Regions from separate parts of the Lysinibacillus sp. IITD104 genome, predicted to be linked through region 2. Evidence: a T-box and tRNA genes for the amino acid it is inferred to sense, from the RefSeq annotation. Region 2 holds a T-box; the other holds one or more tRNA genes.
What was found. A T-box is a leader RNA that pairs with one kind of tRNA and senses whether it is charged. The one in region 2 lies ahead of V1L66_RS07265 (valine--tRNA ligase), so its partner is inferred to be a tRNA-Val.
Positions count from the first base shown of each region.

Region 1: it encodes a tRNA-Val, which carries the amino acid that the T-box ahead of V1L66_RS07265 (valine--tRNA ligase) is inferred to sense. The anticodon was not compared.

Region 1 is NZ_JBAHYH020000001.1:221,808-231,596, forward strand. It holds gene mbcS (acyl-CoA synthetase MbcS) at 1-1,509, opposite strand, end outside; tRNA gene V1L66_RS01160 (tRNA-Asn) at 1,780-1,856, shown strand; tRNA gene V1L66_RS01165 (tRNA-Glu) at 1,970-2,044, shown strand; tRNA gene V1L66_RS01170 (tRNA-Val) at 2,100-2,175, shown strand; tRNA gene V1L66_RS01175 (tRNA-Tyr) at 2,194-2,277, shown strand; tRNA gene V1L66_RS01180 (tRNA-Gln) at 2,292-2,366, shown strand; tRNA gene V1L66_RS01185 (tRNA-Lys) at 2,380-2,452, shown strand; gene rocF (arginase) at 2,637-3,542, shown strand; gene sigW (RNA polymerase sigma factor SigW) at 3,676-4,239, shown strand; gene V1L66_RS01200 (anti-sigma factor) at 4,253-4,879, shown strand; gene cdaA (diadenylate cyclase CdaA) at 5,029-5,865, shown strand; gene V1L66_RS01210 (YbbR-like domain-containing protein) at 5,858-6,934, shown strand; gene glmM (phosphoglucosamine mutase) at 7,148-8,500, shown strand; gene V1L66_RS01220 (type 1 glutamine amidotransferase domain-containing protein) at 8,628-9,143, shown strand; gene glmS (glutamine--fructose-6-phosphate transaminase (isomerizing)) at 9,715-9,789, shown strand, end outside.
Region 2 is NZ_JBAHYH020000001.1:1,430,360-1,440,148, forward strand. It holds gene hemA (glutamyl-tRNA reductase) at 1-704, shown strand, start outside; gene V1L66_RS07225 (inner membrane protein YpjD) at 888-1,715, shown strand; gene hemC (hydroxymethylbilane synthase) at 1,734-2,666, shown strand; gene V1L66_RS07235 (uroporphyrinogen-III synthase) at 2,656-3,417, shown strand; gene hemB (porphobilinogen synthase) at 3,414-4,394, shown strand; gene hemL (glutamate-1-semialdehyde 2,1-aminomutase) at 4,395-5,687, shown strand; gene V1L66_RS07250 (SRPBCC family protein) at 5,992-6,438, shown strand; gene V1L66_RS07255 (valyl-tRNA synthetase) at 6,609-7,283, shown strand; gene V1L66_RS07260 (hypothetical protein) at 7,260-7,454, opposite strand; T-box leader at 7,557-7,815, shown strand; gene V1L66_RS07265 (valine--tRNA ligase) at 7,896-9,789, shown strand, end outside.

The sequences.
Region 1 (9,789 bases), 1.2 Mb from region 2:
AAAGACAATGCTACGAGGATATTTATAAGGGGCTGTTAACGCTTTAACATGCTCTTGTAACTCCTTTGTTAACTCATCTTCATCACGCTCTTTGAAGCCTTCTCGTAAGATCACAAATGCCTTTACGATATGTCCTCTGATTTCATCTGGCGCAGCTACAACTGCACACTCTTGTACAGCTTCATGTTTGTTTAATGCATCTTCAACTTCAAATGGTCCGATCGTATAACCAGATGAAATAATTATGTCATCCCCACGGCCTTCAAACCAAAAGTAACCGTCTTCATCACATTTTGCTTGATCACCTGTAATATACCAATCCCCCCGGAATGCAGCTTGTGTGCGCTCGGGTTCTTTATAATATTCTTTAAATAAAGCTGGTGAAGATTTGTGAACAGCAATATCACCAACTTCGCCAATCGGTGCTTCGTTTCCTTCATTGTCGATAATACGTACAATATTACCTGGAGTTGGAACACCCATAGATCCAGGGCGTAATTCTGTGTTTTCTAGTGTACCAATTAATAATGTGTTTTCTGTTTGTCCATAGCCGTCACGTACTTTTAGTCCAAAATGATTCATAAACGTTTCAATAACTGGGCGATTTAAAGGTTCACCAGCAGAAACAGCACTACGTAAAGATGATAGATTATAATCTTGTAAATTATCAATTTTCGCCATAATACGGTATTCAGTCGGTGTACAACATAGAACATTAACTTTTTCATCCTGCATTAATTGAAGGTAGGTTTTTGCATCGAATCCACCATGATAGACAAATGCGGTAGCACCGAGCATGATTGTTGATAAAAAAGGACTCCATATCCACTTTTGCCAACCTGGAGCAGCTGTTGCCCACACAAGGTCTCCTTCACGTACACAAAGCCATTTTGAAGCTGCAGTTCTAATATGCGCATAACCCCAGCCATGTGAATGAACAACACCTTTAGGTTTGCCAGTGGTACCAGATGTATAAGATAGGAATGCCATGTCATCACGTGTAGTAGCTACAGCTGTAAATGTAACTGGTTGCTTGTTTGCCAATTCATCTAGTGAAGTCCAATCTCCTTTCGCAGCACCGATCACTAGTTTATTTTTCAATGCGTCTACAGAAGAAGTAATTTGATCAATTTCACTAGTAAAAGCCTCATAGGCAATCACTGCACTAGCAGAAGAATGCTCCATACGATATTCTAAATCGCTTGCACGTAGCATCTCTGAACATGAAATAGGTACGATGCCAGCCTTTAAGCAGCCTAAAAAAACGAAATAGGCTTCTGGAAGTCGAGGAATAATAACTAATACACGATCACCCTTTTGAAGCCCCTTCTCCGTAAAAGCATTTGCGTATTGATTCATTTTTTGATTAAGTTCCACATAAGAAACTGTACGTCTCTCTTGTTGGGTATTTAACCAACGTATTGCTTGGCGATCACTATCTTGCGAAAATTTTTCTAATTCCTCTGTGATGTTATAAAATTCAGGTGCAATTAAATCATTTGATACCATCTTGAACATCCTCCCCCAGAAAATTTGATAGAAAATTCGTAAAACTATTTTTATTTTAACAATTGAAATAATATACAGCAAGAATATTTAGTACGTTAAATAGAAATATTAGAGTTAATAGAGAACTATTATGCTGTGAGACGAATATAGAAGCATACTTCGACAAAAAAATATAAAAATTTTCATAAAATGTGTTGCATTATTTATAATGCTTGCTATAATAATAAATGTACTTAAGAGGTTGTCTAAAACCAAAGTGAATAGTATCGTTCCGAAGTAGCTCAGTTGGTAGTAGCACCTGACTGTTAATCAGGTTGTCGCAGGTTCGAGTCCTGCCTTCGGAGCCATTTTTTTGCCCTTTTTTTAAGTACTATAATACATAAAAAAATTTTTAAAAAAGCATTGCAATTATTAATTAAAAATGTTATTATAATTCTTGTCTTGTTTGAGACGTAATATTGGCCCCTTGGTCAAGTGGTTAAGACACCGCCCTTTCACGGCGGTAACACGGGTTCGAATCCCGTAGGGGTCACCATTTAAAACATAGGCTTTATAAAGAAAATAAACTGTGATATAACACCTGTTTCTATGGAGGATTAGCTCAGCTGGGAGAGCATCTGCCTTACAAGCAGAGGGTCGGCGGTTCGAGCCCGTCATCCTCCACCATTCTTATTGTGTTATTTCGGAGGGGTAGCGAAGTGGCTAAACGCGGCGGACTGTAAATCCGCTCCTTAGGGTTCGGCGGTTCGAATCCGTCCCCCTCCACCAGTTTTATAAATGATTGGGGTATAGCCAAGCGGTAAGGCAACGGATTTTGATTCCGTCATGCCTAGGTTCGAATCCTAGTACCCCAGCCATTTTTTCTTTTATGAGCCATTAGCTCAGTTGGTAGAGCATCTGACTTTTAATCAGAGGGTCGAAGGTTCGAGTCCTTCATGGCTCACTTTTCTAGAATAAAATTATTCAAAAGTGTTATATTAACTACAGATAACTAATCTCTTGCTGAAAACAGTAGGAGATTTTTTTATGTTATTTATAAATGAATAAATATGCGATTTTTTGTCGAGTTGAGCCAAGTGGTATATAGGCTTTACAATAGTCTTATAACTTTTAGGGGGTATAAAAACATGAATAAACTTAATATTTCTATTATTGGAGTACCAACAGATTACGGACAAACACGTCGTGGTGTAGATATGGGACCAAGTGCTATTCGATATGCAGGTGTTGTTGAACGTTTAGAGGCTATCGGACACGATGTACAGGATCAAGGGGATATTCGTGTTAGTCAAAAGCTTGCAGACGGAGCTGTGGATGAAAAATTACTAAATTTAGAGGAAGTTGTAGAAGTTAGCACTGCATTAGCCAATAGTGTACATGAAGTAGTGGAACAAAAAAAATTCCCACTAGTATTTGGTGGAGATCATAGTATTGCTATTGGAACATTAGCAGGATTAGGCGAGCATTACAAAAATCTTGGTGTTATCTGGTATGACGCTCATGCAGATTTAAATACACCTGAAACAACACCTTCAGGCAATATACATGGGATGCCGTTAGCAGTTAGTATTGGGCTAGGACATGAGCGTTTAGTGCAAATTCGTAACTATGCTCCAAAAATTAAGCCAGAAAACGTTATAATTATTGGAGCTCGTTCAGTAGACCCAGGAGAGCGTGAATTGATTCGTCAACAAGGAATTAAAGTATATACAATGCATGAAATTGACCGACTTGGCATGACACGTGTGATGGAAGATGCACTTGCTTATTTAAAGGAACGAAATGTTGATGGCTTACATTTATCGCTTGATTTAGACGGACTAGATCCACTTTATACGCCAGGTGTGGGTACACCAGTCCCAGGCGGAATTACTTATCGAGAAAGCCATTTAGCAATGGAAATGTTACAAGAATCAGGCATGGTAACTTCAGCAGAGTTTGTAGAGGTAAATCCTATATTAGATGAAAAGAATACAACAGCAAATGTGGCTGTTGCATTAATGGGATCTTTATTTGGCGAAACACTAGTTTAAAGAAAATTTGACAAAAAATTGCCTGTTGCCACATTGCATAAAAATCTTTTGCTATAATTGAATTAAAACGAAACTTTTCTTATCGGTGCTTCGTATAGTATAAGACAGTTGTAAAGGTGGAGAAGTCAACACAATGGATGCGTTAGTAAATAAGAGAATAAAACAAGTGCTTAAAGGCGATCAAAACGCATTTGCCGATATTGTGAGTCTCTATCAGCACAAACTGTACCAAGTATGCTATCGAATGTTAGGCAACAAACAAGAGTCTGAAGATATTGCTCAAGAGGCTTTTGTGCGTGCTTATATGAACTTGCATACATTTGATCAGAAAAGAAAGTTTTCGACGTGGCTTTATCGCATAGCGACAAACCTCTGCATTGACCGTATTCGAAAAAAGAAACCGGATTATTATTTAGATGCAGAAGTAGCTGGTACAGAAGGGCTTGATATGTATTCGCAAATCGCAGCAGACGACCAGCTACCAGAGGAGCAGTTAGAACAAATGGAGCTGCAAGATCGCATTCAATATGAAATTGGACGATTGCCGGATAAATACCGTTCGGTTATAGTATTGAAATATATAGAAGAGTTATCGTTACAAGAGATTAGCGAGATTTTAGATATGCCGCTTGGAACGGTGAAAACGAGGATTCACCGCGGACGTGAGGCATTACGTAAGCAATTAAACAATCTGTAGGAGGGGGAGCGTCATGAATACTTGTCCAGAGCATATTATAGACTATATGCATGATTATTTAGACGGTGACATTAGTCGTGAGCATGAGCAAGAGTTGAAACAACACTTGCATACATGTAATGATTGTAAACAGTTGATGCAAGAATTGAGTGAAACAATCGCCTTTGTGAAGAGTGCTTCCCATATTACAGCGCCTCCGGATTTTGAAGCAGCAGTGATGGCTCGTTTACCAAAACCAAAAAGTCGAGTAGGTATACAAAAATGGATTCGCCGGCATCCGTTCTTTGTGGCAGCAGCAGTATTTTGCTTATTCATGAGTGCTACATTATTGGGTAGCTTCATGGATGACCAGCATTTCTCAGTGACCAAGCAACCTAATTTAGTTGTTGAAGGTCAAACAGTGATTGTCCCTGAAGGGGAAGTGGTGAAAGGCGATATTGTTGTAAAAAATGGCGATTTGATTGTTGAAGGTGAAGTTGATGGCAACGTCACAGTAATTAACGGGCAATATATGGCATCTTCAGCGGTAGTTTCAGGGAGAATCGAAGAAATAGACGAAGTATTTGAATGGTTATGGTATACGATTAAAAATTCTGTTAAGACTGCCATGACATTTGAGGAAAAAGAAGAAACTAAATAACACTCTATACGTCCTAAAAAATAGTGCACGTGAGAGGCTGAAAGGTCTACTCTTCTGAGTAGACTTTTTATTTGAAAAAAGTTACATTTGTTAAGAATGTGATATACTTGAATGTGTATGGATTCGTAATGAAAAGTGGGGGATGCCACGTGCAAATTATCGAACATTTCACGGATTTAACGCCTGTGAATATTGTTATTAACTTCATTGATGTACTGCTCGTTTGGTACGTTGTTTATAAAGTCTTAACCCTCATTAAAGGTACGAAGGCTGTCCAATTACTTAAGGGAATATTCGTCATTATTATTGCACGAATTGCAACAGACCTTTTAGGGTTACAAACACTTGGCTGGATGCTACAACAAGTTATTGAGTTTGGTTTCCTAGCGATTATTATCATTTTCCAACCCGAAATCAGACGTGGTTTAGAACAAATTGGGCGAGGAAAGCTATTCCAACGCTCATCTAGTCAAGAGGAAGAAGAACAAACAAGACTTATTGAGGCAATGAAGAAGTCTGTAAGTTATATGGCTAAACGTCGAATAGGTGCGTTAATTTCTATTGAAAAAGAAACAGGTCTTAATGAATATATCGAAACAGGTATAGGGCTAAATGCTGAAATTTCATCAGAATTACTGATAAATATCTTTATACCAAATACGCCGCTACATGATGGGGCGGTTATTATGCAAAAAGATAAAGTGACAGCAGCAGCTTGTTATTTACCTTTATCTGAAAGCCCATTTATTTCAAAAGAGTTAGGGACACGCCACCGTGCTGCTCTCGGCTTAAGTGAAGTTACAGATGCTATTACAATTGTTGTGTCAGAAGAAACAGGTGCAATCAGTATAACATTAAATGGTAATCTCCATCGAAATCTTTCTCTAGAGGAGTTCGAAACATTATTACGAAAAATGTGGTTCGGATCAGCACAAGAATCAAATGCATCCTCTAAGTTGACTTGGAGGGGGAAAAAGAATGGATAAAATGATGGATAGCCCTTGGGTATTAAGAATCATCGCGCTATTTTTAGCATTTTTGCTTTTTTTCTCAGTGCGTACCGAGTTGTCACCATTAAATAAAGCTACCTCAAATGAACAAACGGATGTTATTCGCGATGTTCCAGTAGATGTTTATTACGATAATGAGAATCTTATTGTGACAGGTTTACCTGAAACCGTAGATGTAACGATAGAAGGTCCGATGGCATTGGTTTTAAAAGCAAAGGGAGCTAAGGATTTTTCTATATTTGCCGATTTAAGCAACTTATTACTTGGAGAGCATGATGTAAAACTGCAATACGAAAATATTTCAGAAAAGTTAAAAGTGACATTAGACCCTGCAACTGTTCATGTAAATATTGAGGAAAAGGTCACACAGGAGTTTCGAGTAGACCCTGAAATGAACAAACGTTTAATCGAAGAAGGTTTTATCTTAAAAGAAATGACGGCCAATCCGCCAACTGTTTATGTAACGGGTGCAAAAAGTGCTATTGAAAGCATTAGTTATGTAAAAGCAACTGTTACAGGAGAGCAAGGCTTGAAGGAATCGTTCTCTCAGGAAGCCGCTGTAAAAGTATTAGATCGAGATTTAAATAAGTTAGACGTGACTATTGAACCTGAAATTGTGAAGGTTCAAGTAGATATAGCGGAGTATAGTCGAGAGATCCCAGTTGTCCTTAAGGAAACAGGGCAAGCAGCGGAAGACATTACCATTAATTCATTAACATTTACACCAAAAATGGTCAAAGTGTATGGTAGAAAATCAATTATTGATAGTTTAACATCCATTCCAATAACAGTTGATCTGTCAAAAATTACTGAGTCCAAAACTTATGAATTTGATGTAAAATTACCAGATGGTGTGACAAAAATATCTGACAAGAAAATAAAAGTGAAGGCGGATATTACAAAGATTGAGAAAGAAGAACAGCAGAAAACACCAGCTTCTACAGAGGAAACGCCACCTCCAACGGAAGAACCTAATGTGACAGATGAGAACACTACAACTGATAAAAATACGTCAACCGAGGAATCGGAAGATATTGATTCTTAAACAATATGTGACTATAATTTTATTTTGATTCTAAATCAAAAATCCAATCAGGTTTGTGATTCAGGTTTCATCAATCAAACTGGCAGAGTGGAAAATTAATAATTACCAACGAATGAACAAAAGCAGACTTTTCCAAAAGTAAGCGGACAAGTGTCTAATGCTTGATAGAAACTCACTAGGCACTGTCTTGCATTGAAGGAGAGAATAAGTAGAATGGGTAAATATTTTGGAACAGATGGCGTCCGTGGCGTCGCGAATAGTGAATTAACACCAGAATTTGCATTTAAACTTGGTCGTATAGGCGGCTATGTTTTAACCAAAGATGCAACTGACCGTCCAAAGGTTTTAATTGGTCGTGACACACGTATTTCAGGTGAGATGCTTGAAGGTGCACTTGTGGCTGGTCTTTTATCAATTGGGGTAGAGGTAATGCGACTTGGTATTATTTCAACACCAGGTGTGGCATACCTTACTCGAATTATGAGCGCAGATGCAGGCGTCATGATTTCAGCTTCACATAACCCAGTTGCAGATAACGGTATTAAATTTTTCGGTCCTGATGGCTTTAAGCTAACAGATGCACAGGAAGCGGAAATTGAAGCGTTAATTGATGCACAAGAGGATACATTACCACGTCCTATAGGAGCAGATTTAGGATCTGTAAGTGACTATTTCGAAGGTGGTCAAAAATATATTCAATACTTAAAGCAAACAGTGGATGAAGAATTTGATGGTATCCATGTAGCGCTTGATTGTGCACATGGTGCAACTTCCTCTTTAGCTACACATTTATTTGCTGATTTAGAAGCTGACATTTCTACAATGGGCGCTTCTCCAACTGGCTTAAATATCAATGATGGTGTAGGCTCAACACATCCAGAAGGGCTAGCAAAATTTGTTACTGAAAAAGGTGCAGATGTTGGTTTAGCTTTTGATGGCGATGGAGACCGTTTAATTGCTGTAGATGAAAACGGAAAAGTTGTTGACGGTGACCAAATTATGTTTATCATTGGTAAGCATTTAAATGCAGTAGGGCGTTTGAAGAAGCAAACAATTGTTTCAACAGTAATGAGCAATATGGGCTTCTATAAAGCTGTGGCTGACAATGGTATGCAGAGTATACAAACAGCTGTAGGAGATCGTTATGTTGTGGAAGAAATGCGTGCCAATGAATACAATTTAGGTGGCGAGCAATCAGGGCATATCGTCTTCCTAGATTTTAATACAACAGGTGATGGCTTACTGACAGGAATCCAGCTTGTCAACATTATGAAAGCGACGGGTAAAAAGCTTTCAGAACTAGCAGCTGAAATGAAAATATACCCTCAGCGTCTTGTCAATGTGCGTGTAACAGATAAGCATGCTGTGACTGATAATGCGAAAGTAGCTACAGTAATTGCAGAGGTAGAAGCTGAAATGGCTGGAAATGGTCGTGTTTTAGTGCGTCCTTCAGGTACAGAGCCATTAGTACGTGTCATGGTGGAAGCGGCAACAGAAACAGATTGCGAGCGTTTTGTCGAGCGTATTGCGGATGTGGTACGTGCAGAAATGGGCCTAACAGAATAAGAAATATAGTGTAAACCCGATTTCCGTAAACAGGAAATCGGGTTTACTTATTTGAAAGAAATGTTTTAAATAAGCGAGATGGGGAACAGTAATTAAGAGTCACAATAACAAGGAGTGTTTAATTGATATGGCTAAAATTGCTACAGTTATAACAGATATGTTTGAGGACATTGAGTTTACGAGCCCTAAGGAAGCTTTAGAATCAGCTGGGCATCAGCTTGTAACAATTGATACCGAAGCGGGTAAGGAAATTAAGGGTAAGCATGGAGAGTCAGTGAAAATTGATAAAGGCATTGATGAAGTAAAAGCTACTGATTACGATGCGTTATTTATTCCTGGTGGTTTTTCTCCTGATATATTACGTGCGGATGATCGTGTAGTAGCATTTGTAAAGTCCTTTATGGATGAAATGAAGCCTACCTTTGCCATTTGTCATGGACCACAACTTCTCATTACTGCAAAGACATTAAATGGTCGTGACGCCACAGGCTATAAATCCATTCAAGTGGATTTAGAAAATGCAGGGGCAAACTTCCATGATGAAGAGGTATTTGTCTGTCAAAAGCAGCTTGTAACAAGTAGAACGCCAGACGATCTTCCTGCGTTTAATCGAGAAATTGTTAAATTATTAGACAGTAAATAAAGGATTGTATTACAATGCTTATCAAAGTGCTTATATATCGCTTTGTCTACATATTTGTCACGAAAAAGCCTTAGGACTAGGTGTTTTTTATAACGAAAATTTGACGGATAGCATATGATTGAGTATGATGGAGAAGTTGAAGATGAGGTCCGACCTTATCCTTTAACGAGCGCCTAAGGAGGGAAGAAAGCGCAAAATCGGAAAACAATTATAGCGCCTGAGCTGAAGAAATCGGACGAAAAGATCTTCAGCAGACGAGGTGGAGGTTTATCGAAAATTCGGCGGATGCCTCCCAATCGACATACCCGATTGTCATTTTCCATTTTGAAAGCATTTGAGTGATTGAATGTACAGAAAATGGAGAAGGTATTGTAAAAGCAATAGATAAATAGATGAAGCTTCACATATCGAAGATCTCTATTCAGTTGGCTGAGTAGAGTGAGTAGCTTGTGTGTATTGGAGTGCTTTATTTTTTATAAAAATAAAGCAATGCTTGTACATTCAAAAAATTCGATAGGATGAGGCCTAGTTTGTCATTGCATTAAATTGACATTATCGGAGGACGAGAATTATGTGTGGAATTGTAGGATATATTGGTGAATCAGATGCAAAGGAAATTTTATTAAAAGGCTTAGAAAAGCTAGAA
Region 2 (9,789 bases):
GCTTAGCGGCTAAATTCCATGGTGAAGCTAAATCAATGAAGGAATTACAATGTTCTTTGCTAGAAGCGGACATTTTAATTACTTCAACAGGTGCAACAGATTATGTTATTGATTACGAGCTAATGCAATTCGTGGAACGTTTACGAAAAGGAAAACCATTATTCATGGTAGATATAGCGGTTCCTCGTGATATTGATCCACGAGTTGGCGACCTATCAAATGTTTTTCTATATGATATCGATGATTTACAAGGTATTGTCGAAGCGAATTTAGCAGAGCGTGAACGTGCTGCTGCTGATATTACTGATATGATTGGCAAAGAAGTTGTGCAATTTAAAGACTGGGTAGCAACGCTTGGGGTAGTGCCAGTCATCTCAGCATTACGTAAAAAAGCAAATCGTATCCAAGAAGAGACAATGACAAGTATCGAAAATAAAATGCCTGATTTAACGGAACGTGAACGTAAAATTTTAAGTAAACATACAAAATCTATTATCAATCAATTGTTAAAAGAGCCAATCTTACAAGCTAAAGAAATGGCTAATTCTCCAAAAGCAAATGAACAGTTACGTTTATTCCAACAAATTTTTGGTATAGAGGATGCTGTGGAAGCTGAAGTTCATGAGATGACAAAGCAAGAGCTTGAGCGCAAAGAACGCTCACAGGTATCTCAGACTTCTACTGAACCAAAGTACTCTTTCTAAATTATCTATTGCGCTCATATAGATAGCCATGGTTGTACAGAGGTATTGTGCGCAATTGGATTTTCTACTGATATTACACGAGGCGTTTTCGTATCTGTATGGTAAACTAAGGATACGAAAACGTTTTTTTTGTTTTCTATATTAGAATAGTTTATTAATTTCACGACAAAGAAGGGATGTCTATTGGCTGATTTGACCATGACGAGGCTCTATGAAGTGATGATCGTCTTGTATGCGATCAGTCTAGTTTTTTACTTTACTGATTATTTTTATAAGCAAGTACGTGCAAGGCGCATTGCTTTTTGGCTTGTTTCATTTGTATGGATGATTCAAAGTGCCATTATCATTTTAACGTTTGTGGAAACGAAGCGTTTTCCGATTTTATCCTTGTCTGAGGGAATACTTTTTTATTCCTGGTTACTCGTGACGTTATCCATTATCCTTCATTGCATAGCAAGGGTGGATTTACCTGTGTTTATTATTAATATACTAGGATTTTTGTTCGCTAGTATATTTACTTTTATGCCGAAACGTCCTACAGGAGCTGTCGGGGATACTTTAATTTCGGAGTTGCTTTTTATTCATATATCATTTGCAATACTGTCTTATGCAGCATTTACTTTAACATTTGTGTTTGCCATTTTGTATCTCGTGCTATATCGTTTGCTGAAAAAGAAAAAATGGTCGCATTTATGGACTAGGTTGCCTTCCTTGCAGCAGACAAGTAGCTGGATGAATATTTCATTTTTTATTGGGATTCCGATGTTATTTATAAGTTTAATATTAGGCTTTGAATGGGCACTATTAACATTAGAGAGTCTTTCGATTTTCGATGCGAAAATCATAGGGTCCTTCATTATTTTAATTTTGTATTGTTTTATCTTATATGTGAATCGCAAAAGCAAGCTGACAGGTACAACTTATGCATGGGTACATATTTATGCCTATCTATTAGTTGTTGTGAACTTCTTCCTAGGAAGTAGTTTATCGCGATTCCATTTATGGTATTAGAAGAAAGGTTGGAGACTGTTGAGAAAAATTATTGTAGGTTCTAGGAGAAGTAAGCTAGCGCTAACGCAAACAAATTGGTTTATTAATGAATTAAAAGCGGCTGGTGTACCATTCGAATTTGAAGTAAAAGAGATTGTAACCAAAGGTGACCAAATTTTAGATGTTCAGCTTTCAAAAGTAGGTGGGAAAGGGTTGTTTGTGAAAGAAATTGAACAAGCCCTTTACGATAAAGAAATTGACTTTGCTGTTCATTCTATGAAAGATATGCCTGCTGTATTGCCAGATGGGCTAGTGATTGGTTGTATTCCACCACGTGAAGATGCGCGTGACGCATTTATTTCGAAAGGGCATGTTAAATTTGCTGACCTTCCTGCAGGAGCAGTCGTTGGCACAAGTTCTTTACGTCGTAGTGCACAGCTTTTAACAGTACGTCCTGACATCGAAATTAAATGGATTCGTGGAAATGTTGACACACGTTTAGCGAAGCTTGAAACAGAAGAATACGATGCTATTATTTTAGCTGCAGCTGGTTTGAAACGCCTTGGTTGGAGTGATGATGTAGTCACTGAATTTTTACCTGTAGAACATTGTCTGCCAGCTGTAGCACAAGGCTCTCTAGGCATCGAATGTCGTGCCGATGATGCGGAGCTTTTAGCCGAATTAGGTAAGCTGACTGATTCATTTACATGGCAAGAAGCACATGCAGAACGTGCATTTTTGGCAGCAATGGATGGTGGTTGTCAAGTACCAATCGCAGGGTATGCTACTTCAAATGGGGAAGAAATTACATTAACAGGCCTTGTTGCTGCTCCAGACGCATCTGTTGTATATAAGGAAACAGTAGTTGGCACAGATGCACAAAAAATTGGAGAAGAGCTAGCTGCAATTTTAACAGAACAAGGTGCTTTCGATTTAATTCAGCGTGTAAAGGCAGAGCAAGATGCCAAGTAATTTACCTCTAAAGGGTAAAACCATACTTTTAACAGGCACATCTAAGACAACAACCATTGTCGAAAACATAACATCTTTAGGTGGACATGCCATCATAGCCCCATTAATTGAAACTTGCGAACGATTAGATAGTAAGGATGCTGAACTATTGAATCACGCGAAGCAATATGATTGGTTGATTTTTACTAGTCAAAATGCTGTCGAAGCTTTTGCTAGTAAAATGCTTCGACATCAATTGAATGCGGATCATTTCCAAGGAAAAATAGCTTCCATTGGCACAAAAACAACGACAGCATTAGAAAATTTAGGATTTCAAGTAAGCTTTATGCCTTCCGTATTTAGTGCTGATATTTTCGTTAAAGAATTTCCAAACGTAGCGGGTAATCATCCGAGATGTCTGTTTATTCGAGGCGAAAAGGCGAAAAGTACGCTGAAGGATGGACTGCCTTTTAAGTTAAAAGAATGGACAGTCTATGAAACAATAGAACGACATGATCAAACACCTGTTATTGTCAATTGCATCCAGCAACATCAAAATGTCACAGTGATTTTTGCTAGTCCTTCAGCAGTTGACGTGTATGCAAGGGATGTTGTGCCACATATCGGCTGGCATGCAGCTCGCATTGCAGCCATCGGCCATATTACGGAAGCGGCTCTTGAACAATACGGTGCTACTGTGGATATTATGCCAAGTGTTTATACAATGCAAGCAGTCATCGAAGAAATTATGAAAGTAGGGGACAAATCATGACAAAACTACAATTTCAAAGACATCGTCGTTTGCGTGCCAATGCAACGATGCGATCAATGGTAAAAGAAACATACTTACATAAAGAGGACCTGATCTATCCTATTTTTGTAATAGAAGGCGAAAATATTAAAAATGAAGTACAGTCAATGCCTGGCGTTTTTCAATTTTCATTGGATAATCTAGAGGCAGAGGTGGATGAGGTTGTAGCTTTAGGTATTCCTGCGGTTATTTTATTTGGCTTGCCAGCTGAAAAGGATGCGGTTGGAACAGGTGCATTTCATGATCATGGTATTGTGCAGGAAGCGACTCGACTCATTAAAACACGTCATCCTGAGTTATTAGTCATCGCGGATACATGCTTATGTGAATTTACGGATCATGGACATTGTGGCTTAATTGAGGGCGATCAAATTTTGAATGATCCTTCATTAGATGTTTTAGCCCGCACGGCGATATCACAAGCAAAAGCTGGCGCTGATATTATTGCTCCTTCTAATATGATGGACGGCTTTGTAACGGCAATTCGTGCTGGTCTAGACGAAGCTGGTTTTGAACATATTCCGATTATGTCCTATGCAGTCAAATATGCATCCAGTTACTATGGACCTTTCCGTGACGCTGCAGATGGCGCTCCACAATTTGGTGATCGTAAATCCTACCAAATGGATCCTGCAAACCGTCTAGAGGCATTCCGTGAGGCAGAGTCAGATATTGAAGAGGGCGCAGATTTCTTAATTGTCAAACCTGCTCTTAGCTATTTAGATATTATTCGAGACATGAAAAATAACTACCCATTACCGCTTGTTGCGTATAATGTGTCAGGTGAATATGCAATGATTAAAGCGGCTGCTATAAATGGTTGGATTGAAGAGAAAAAAGTTGTGCTTGAAACATTATTAGGTATGAAACGTGCAGGCTCTGATTTAATCATTACGTATCATGCAAAAGATGTTGCACGTTGGTTGGAGGAGAAATAAATGACACGTTCTTACGAAAAATCAAAACAAGCCTATGCTGAAGCTGTTCAATTAATGCCGGGGGGTGTAAGTAGCCCAGTACGTGCATTCAAATCAGTAAATATGGACCCGATTTTCATGGAATCTGGTCATGGGGCAATCATTAAAGACATTGATGGCAATGAATATATTGATTATGTATTGTCTTGGGGTCCGCTAATTTTAGGACATACACATCCAGAGGTAGTGAAAGCAATTGCAGATACAGCTGCGAAGGGTTCTTCGTTCGGTGCTCCAAGCTATACAGAAAATCGCTTAGCCCAATTAGTATTAGACCGTCTACCAGGAATGGAAATGATCCGCTTTGTTTCTTCAGGAACAGAGGCTACTATGTCTGCATTACGTGTAGCACGTGGTGTTACAGGGCGTGATAAGATTTTAAAGTTTGAAGGGTCTTATCATGGTCACGGTGACTCCTTATTAATTAAAGCCGGTTCTGGTGTTGCCACATTAGGCCTTCCTGATAGCCCTGGTGTGCCTGCAGATATCGCACGTAATACGTTGACAGTTGCCTATAATGATTTAGAAGGGGCAAAAGTGATTTTCGAGAAATTTGGCGCAGAGTTAGCTGCAGTTATTGTGGAGCCAGTCGCAGGAAATATGGGGGTTGTTCCACCACAGCCCGGTTTCCTAGAAGGCTTACGTGCGCTTACTTCAGAGCACGGTGCATTATTAATCTTTGACGAAGTTATGACAGGTTTCCGCGTAGATTATGGCTGTGCACAAGGGTATTTTGGGATAACACCAGATATGACTACTTTAGGTAAAGTAATCGGAGGGGGTCTCCCTGTAGGTGCGTTCGCTGGGAAAAAAGAAATTATGGAGCAAGTAGCTCCTGCTGGACCAATTTATCAAGCAGGAACATTATCGGGGAATCCATTAGCGATGACAGCCGGTTATGAAACGTTATCACGTTTAGACCATGGTACGTATGATTACTTTAAAAAATTAGGAGATCAGCTTGAGGCTGGTTTCCGTGAAGCAGCAACAAAATATAATATCCCGCACACTGTCAATCGTGCAGGCTCTATGATTGGCTTCTTCTTTACAAATGAAAATGTCATTGATTTTGCTTCTGCTAAAACATCTGATTTACAATTATTCGCTGAATACTTCCGTCTAATGGCAGAGGAAGGTATTTTCTTACCTCCTTCTCAATTTGAAGGACTATTCATCTCAACAGCCCATACGGAAGAGCATATTGCGAAAACAGTGGCTGCATTCCATAAAGTATTTGCGCAATTAGCCAAATAAAATTTGATAGAGCATGCTAGAATTATTTCTAGCATGCTCTCATATTTTTGAAAAACAAAGCCCTTCGCCCGTCAAACTTGCTTTTTCTACCGTTGTACTTTTTTAATGGATCAAGCAGAAAGCATTATAGTGCTAGAGAAATGTAAGGACAAAAAGAGAGAATAGCATATATTTACTAGTAAACAAGATCTTCTATACTGGATGAAGGACCTGCTTTTGTCAAAATTACATCTTTCAGCATAGCCAAATTGTGGGCGATATCGTTTATAATATAGCTATTCATAAAAGAAAGTAGTGAATTGATATGGCAACAGGCACACACACGGTCGAAGTTCCTGTAGGGATTGAGGATGTATGGGATTTCGTTAGTGATATGGAAAAATGGGCAAAGCTTGTCCCAGGTTATAATGCACATGAAATGATTGATGAAAAACACTCCACTTGGACTTTTAAAGGCAATGTTGGCGTTTTGAAAAAAACAGTTGAAGTAGAAATTACAATCTTAGAATGGTTAGCACCATCAAAAGTTACATTCGAATTAAAGGGGCTTTCTGATAACTTCACAGGAAATGGCTATTTCCTCGCAGAAAGTATTGATCCTGAAAATACAAAAATGACAGGATTCTTAGAAGTCGTTGCGGGCGGGTTAGCTGGCCCTGTTTTAAATCCTATTTTTAAACCGATTGTACCAAAAGCAACGCAAATGCTAACAGATCGTGTAGCGAATAAAATTAAATTAGTAAATGTTTAAAGATATGAACATTCATGAAACTGGCATGCTAGAATATTGCTTCTAGCATGCCAGTTTTTTAGTAGTATCTATTTTTAAATGTGTTCAAATGGCAACACCCTAGCATACTCTCCTTTAAATCGTCATATGATGCAAAGGGAGGGATTATTATCGAACACAAAACTTGGAATATGCGCGAAGCATTTTGTTTTCCTGGATATGGCTGCCCAACTGAAATAGCAGCTGTACAAATTAAGCCACAGTGGCAGGCAATGCAATTAGAAGATTCTTTGCGACTTATGGGCATCTATCATATCACCGCACACGTTCGCTTTGATTTTCAAGATATGCAAGCATTTGCAGAAAATGAAGATTTAATTACAATTGATGCTCTAGACATCCAAGGAGATACTGGTTATTTTGAGTATGCTGTACCTTTACATGTGGATTTACCAAAAGAATCCGATGTCAAAGATTTAATGGTCAAGGATATTCGCCCTAGTCTAACAAATCAGATGTGTCAGCTTGAGTGGACCGTTACAAGTGTTTTTAATGAATATGAACCTGTTGATGAAAAAGTTGTGTTAGACAATCCGCACCTATCAACACATGCTTTCGAACAAGAGGAAACAATGGCCGTAATCGAAGAAAGTGTTCAAGTGAAACAACCTGCCGCAGTAGCAGCAGCTTCACGCCAAGAGAATTCTACAACAGTTGACCAAAAAGCTGTATTAAGAGAATCCTCAAGCCATATTGTTGTACGTGAATCCAGTACTTGGCATGAAGTGCCTTCTATGATTTGGGATCTAACAGAAGAATATACACCGCTTAAAGTTCGTGTTTCAAATGATATCTTTCAAAAGTAAATAGCAGAGAAGTAGCAGAAGTAATAAGAAGATTAAATCACCTGATGTTGGCACAATAATGACACGGATAAACTGAAAAGCACAAATCGGCACGATAATGGTTCTACAATAAAAACGAACTTGCCGTAGCCAAGGTGGTAAAAGCCAAGGGTTATACTTGCGTCGTCGCATTTGAATTGTCACTTCCTTTTCTATTTACTTTCCTCTTACTAAAAGATGACTAAATCACTTGAAAAATGACACGATCCTGCGGTACAATTAGGAAAATCAAATACAGATGCTATGATAGGGAAGAGTAAATTTTGTCTACATTTTCAGAGAAGAAACGGTAGCTGTGAAGTTTCTATTTGTACGGAATTGAAGGTAGCCCTTGAGCAGCTTTAGTGAACTAATAGTAGTTAAAGCCGGTTAAACACCGTTACCGAATTGAGAGCCAGTAGGGTAGGCTGAGAAAATATGTCATTGAACATTTATCTTAACCACTGCTGGAATTAAAGGTGGTACCGCGAACTAAAACTCCTTCGTCCTTTTAGACGAGAGGAGTTTTTTTATTGGGTAAAAAATGAACAGCATTTCTTTACCTACAGTTTTCAAACAATAGGAGGAGTCAATATGACAGAAAACATTTCAATGCCAACTAAGTATGACCCACAGTCCATTGAAGCTGGTCGCTATGAATGGTGGTTACAAGGGAAGTTTTTCGAGGCGCAGCCTGAAAGTGGGAAAAAGCCCTATTCAATCGTTATTCCACCACCGAACGTAACAGGTAAACTACACCTTGGCCATGCTTGGGATACAACATTACAAGATATCCTCATCCGTATGAAACGCATGCAAGGCTATGATGCCCTTTGGTTGCCAGGTATGGATCATGCAGGTATTGCAACACAGGCAAAAGTAGAAGCAAAGCTGCGTGAGGATAATATTACACGTTATGATTTAGGACGTGAAAAATTCCTTGAAAAAACATGGGAATGGAAAGAAGAGTATGCTGGACATATTCGTGATCAATGGGCAAAGCTTGGTCTTGGATTAGACTATACGCGTGAACGTTTCACGCTAGATAAAGGTCTTTCAGATGCGGTAAAAACAGTTTTTGTTCAGTTATATGAAAAAGGTTTAATTTATCGTGGTGAACGTATTATCAACTGGGACCCAGCAGCAAAAACAGCATTATCTGATATCGAGGTAATTTATCAGGATGTGCAAGGTGCCTTCTATCATATGAAATATCCATTAGCTGATGGCTCTGGCTATGTAGAAGTTGCTACAACACGTCCCGAAACAATGCTTGGTGACTCTGGGGTAGCTGTTCACCCGAACGATGAGCGTTATCAGCACTTAATTGGTAAAAACGTTATTTTACCGATTGTAGGTCGTGAAATTCCAATTGTTGCTGATGAGTACGTTGATATGGAATTTGGTACTGGGGTTGTAAAAATGACACCAGCCCATGATCCGAACGACTTTGAAGTTGGTAATCGTCATAATCTAGAGCGCATTCTAGTAATGAATGAAGACGGCACAATGAATGATCTTGCTGGCAAATATAAAGGAATGGATCGCTTCGAATGCCGCAAGCAAATTGTTGCTGATTTACAAGAAGCAGGTGTGTTAATTCGCATTGAAGAGCATATGCATTCAGTAGGACACTCTGAACGTTCTGGTGCTGTTGTTGAGCCATATCTTTCAGCACAATGGTTCGTTAAAATGCAACCACTTGCTGATGCTTCCCTAGAGCTGCAAAAGGACGAAGAAGGGAAAGTAAACTTTGTTCCTGCTCGTTTTGAAAACACATATTCCCGCTGGATGGAGAATATACGCGATTGGTGTATTTCTCGTCAATTATGGTGGGGCCATCAAATCCCAGCCTGGTACCATAATGAAACAGGCGAAATATACGTAGGTAAAGAAGCCCCAGCAGATGCAGAAAACTGGACGCAAGATGAAGATGTACTAGATACATGGTTCTCTTCAGCACTATGGCCGTTTTCTACTATGGGTTGGCCAGATGAAGCAAATGAAGAATATAAACGTTATTATCCAACAAATACATTAGTAACAGGCTATGATATTATTTTCTTCTGGGTTTCTCGAATGATTTTCCAAGGTCTTGAGTTTACAGATCAACGTCCATTTAAAGATGTGCTAATTCATGGTTTAGTACGTGATGGTGAAGGGCGTAAAATGAGTAAATCACTTGGCAATGGTGTTGATCCAATGGATGTCATTGAACAATACGGTGCAGATTCATTACGCTACTTCTTAGCTACTGGTTCATCACCTGGTCAAGATTTACGCTATACAACTGAAAAAGTTGAAGCAGTATGGAACTTTGCCAATAAGATTTGGAATGCATCACGTTTTGCGCTTATGAATATGGATGGTATGACATATGATGAGATCGATTTAACTGGTGAAAAATCAGTAGCTGACAAATGGATTTTAACGCGCTTAAATGAAACGATTGAACGCGTTACCTCTCTTGCAGAGCGTTATGAATTCG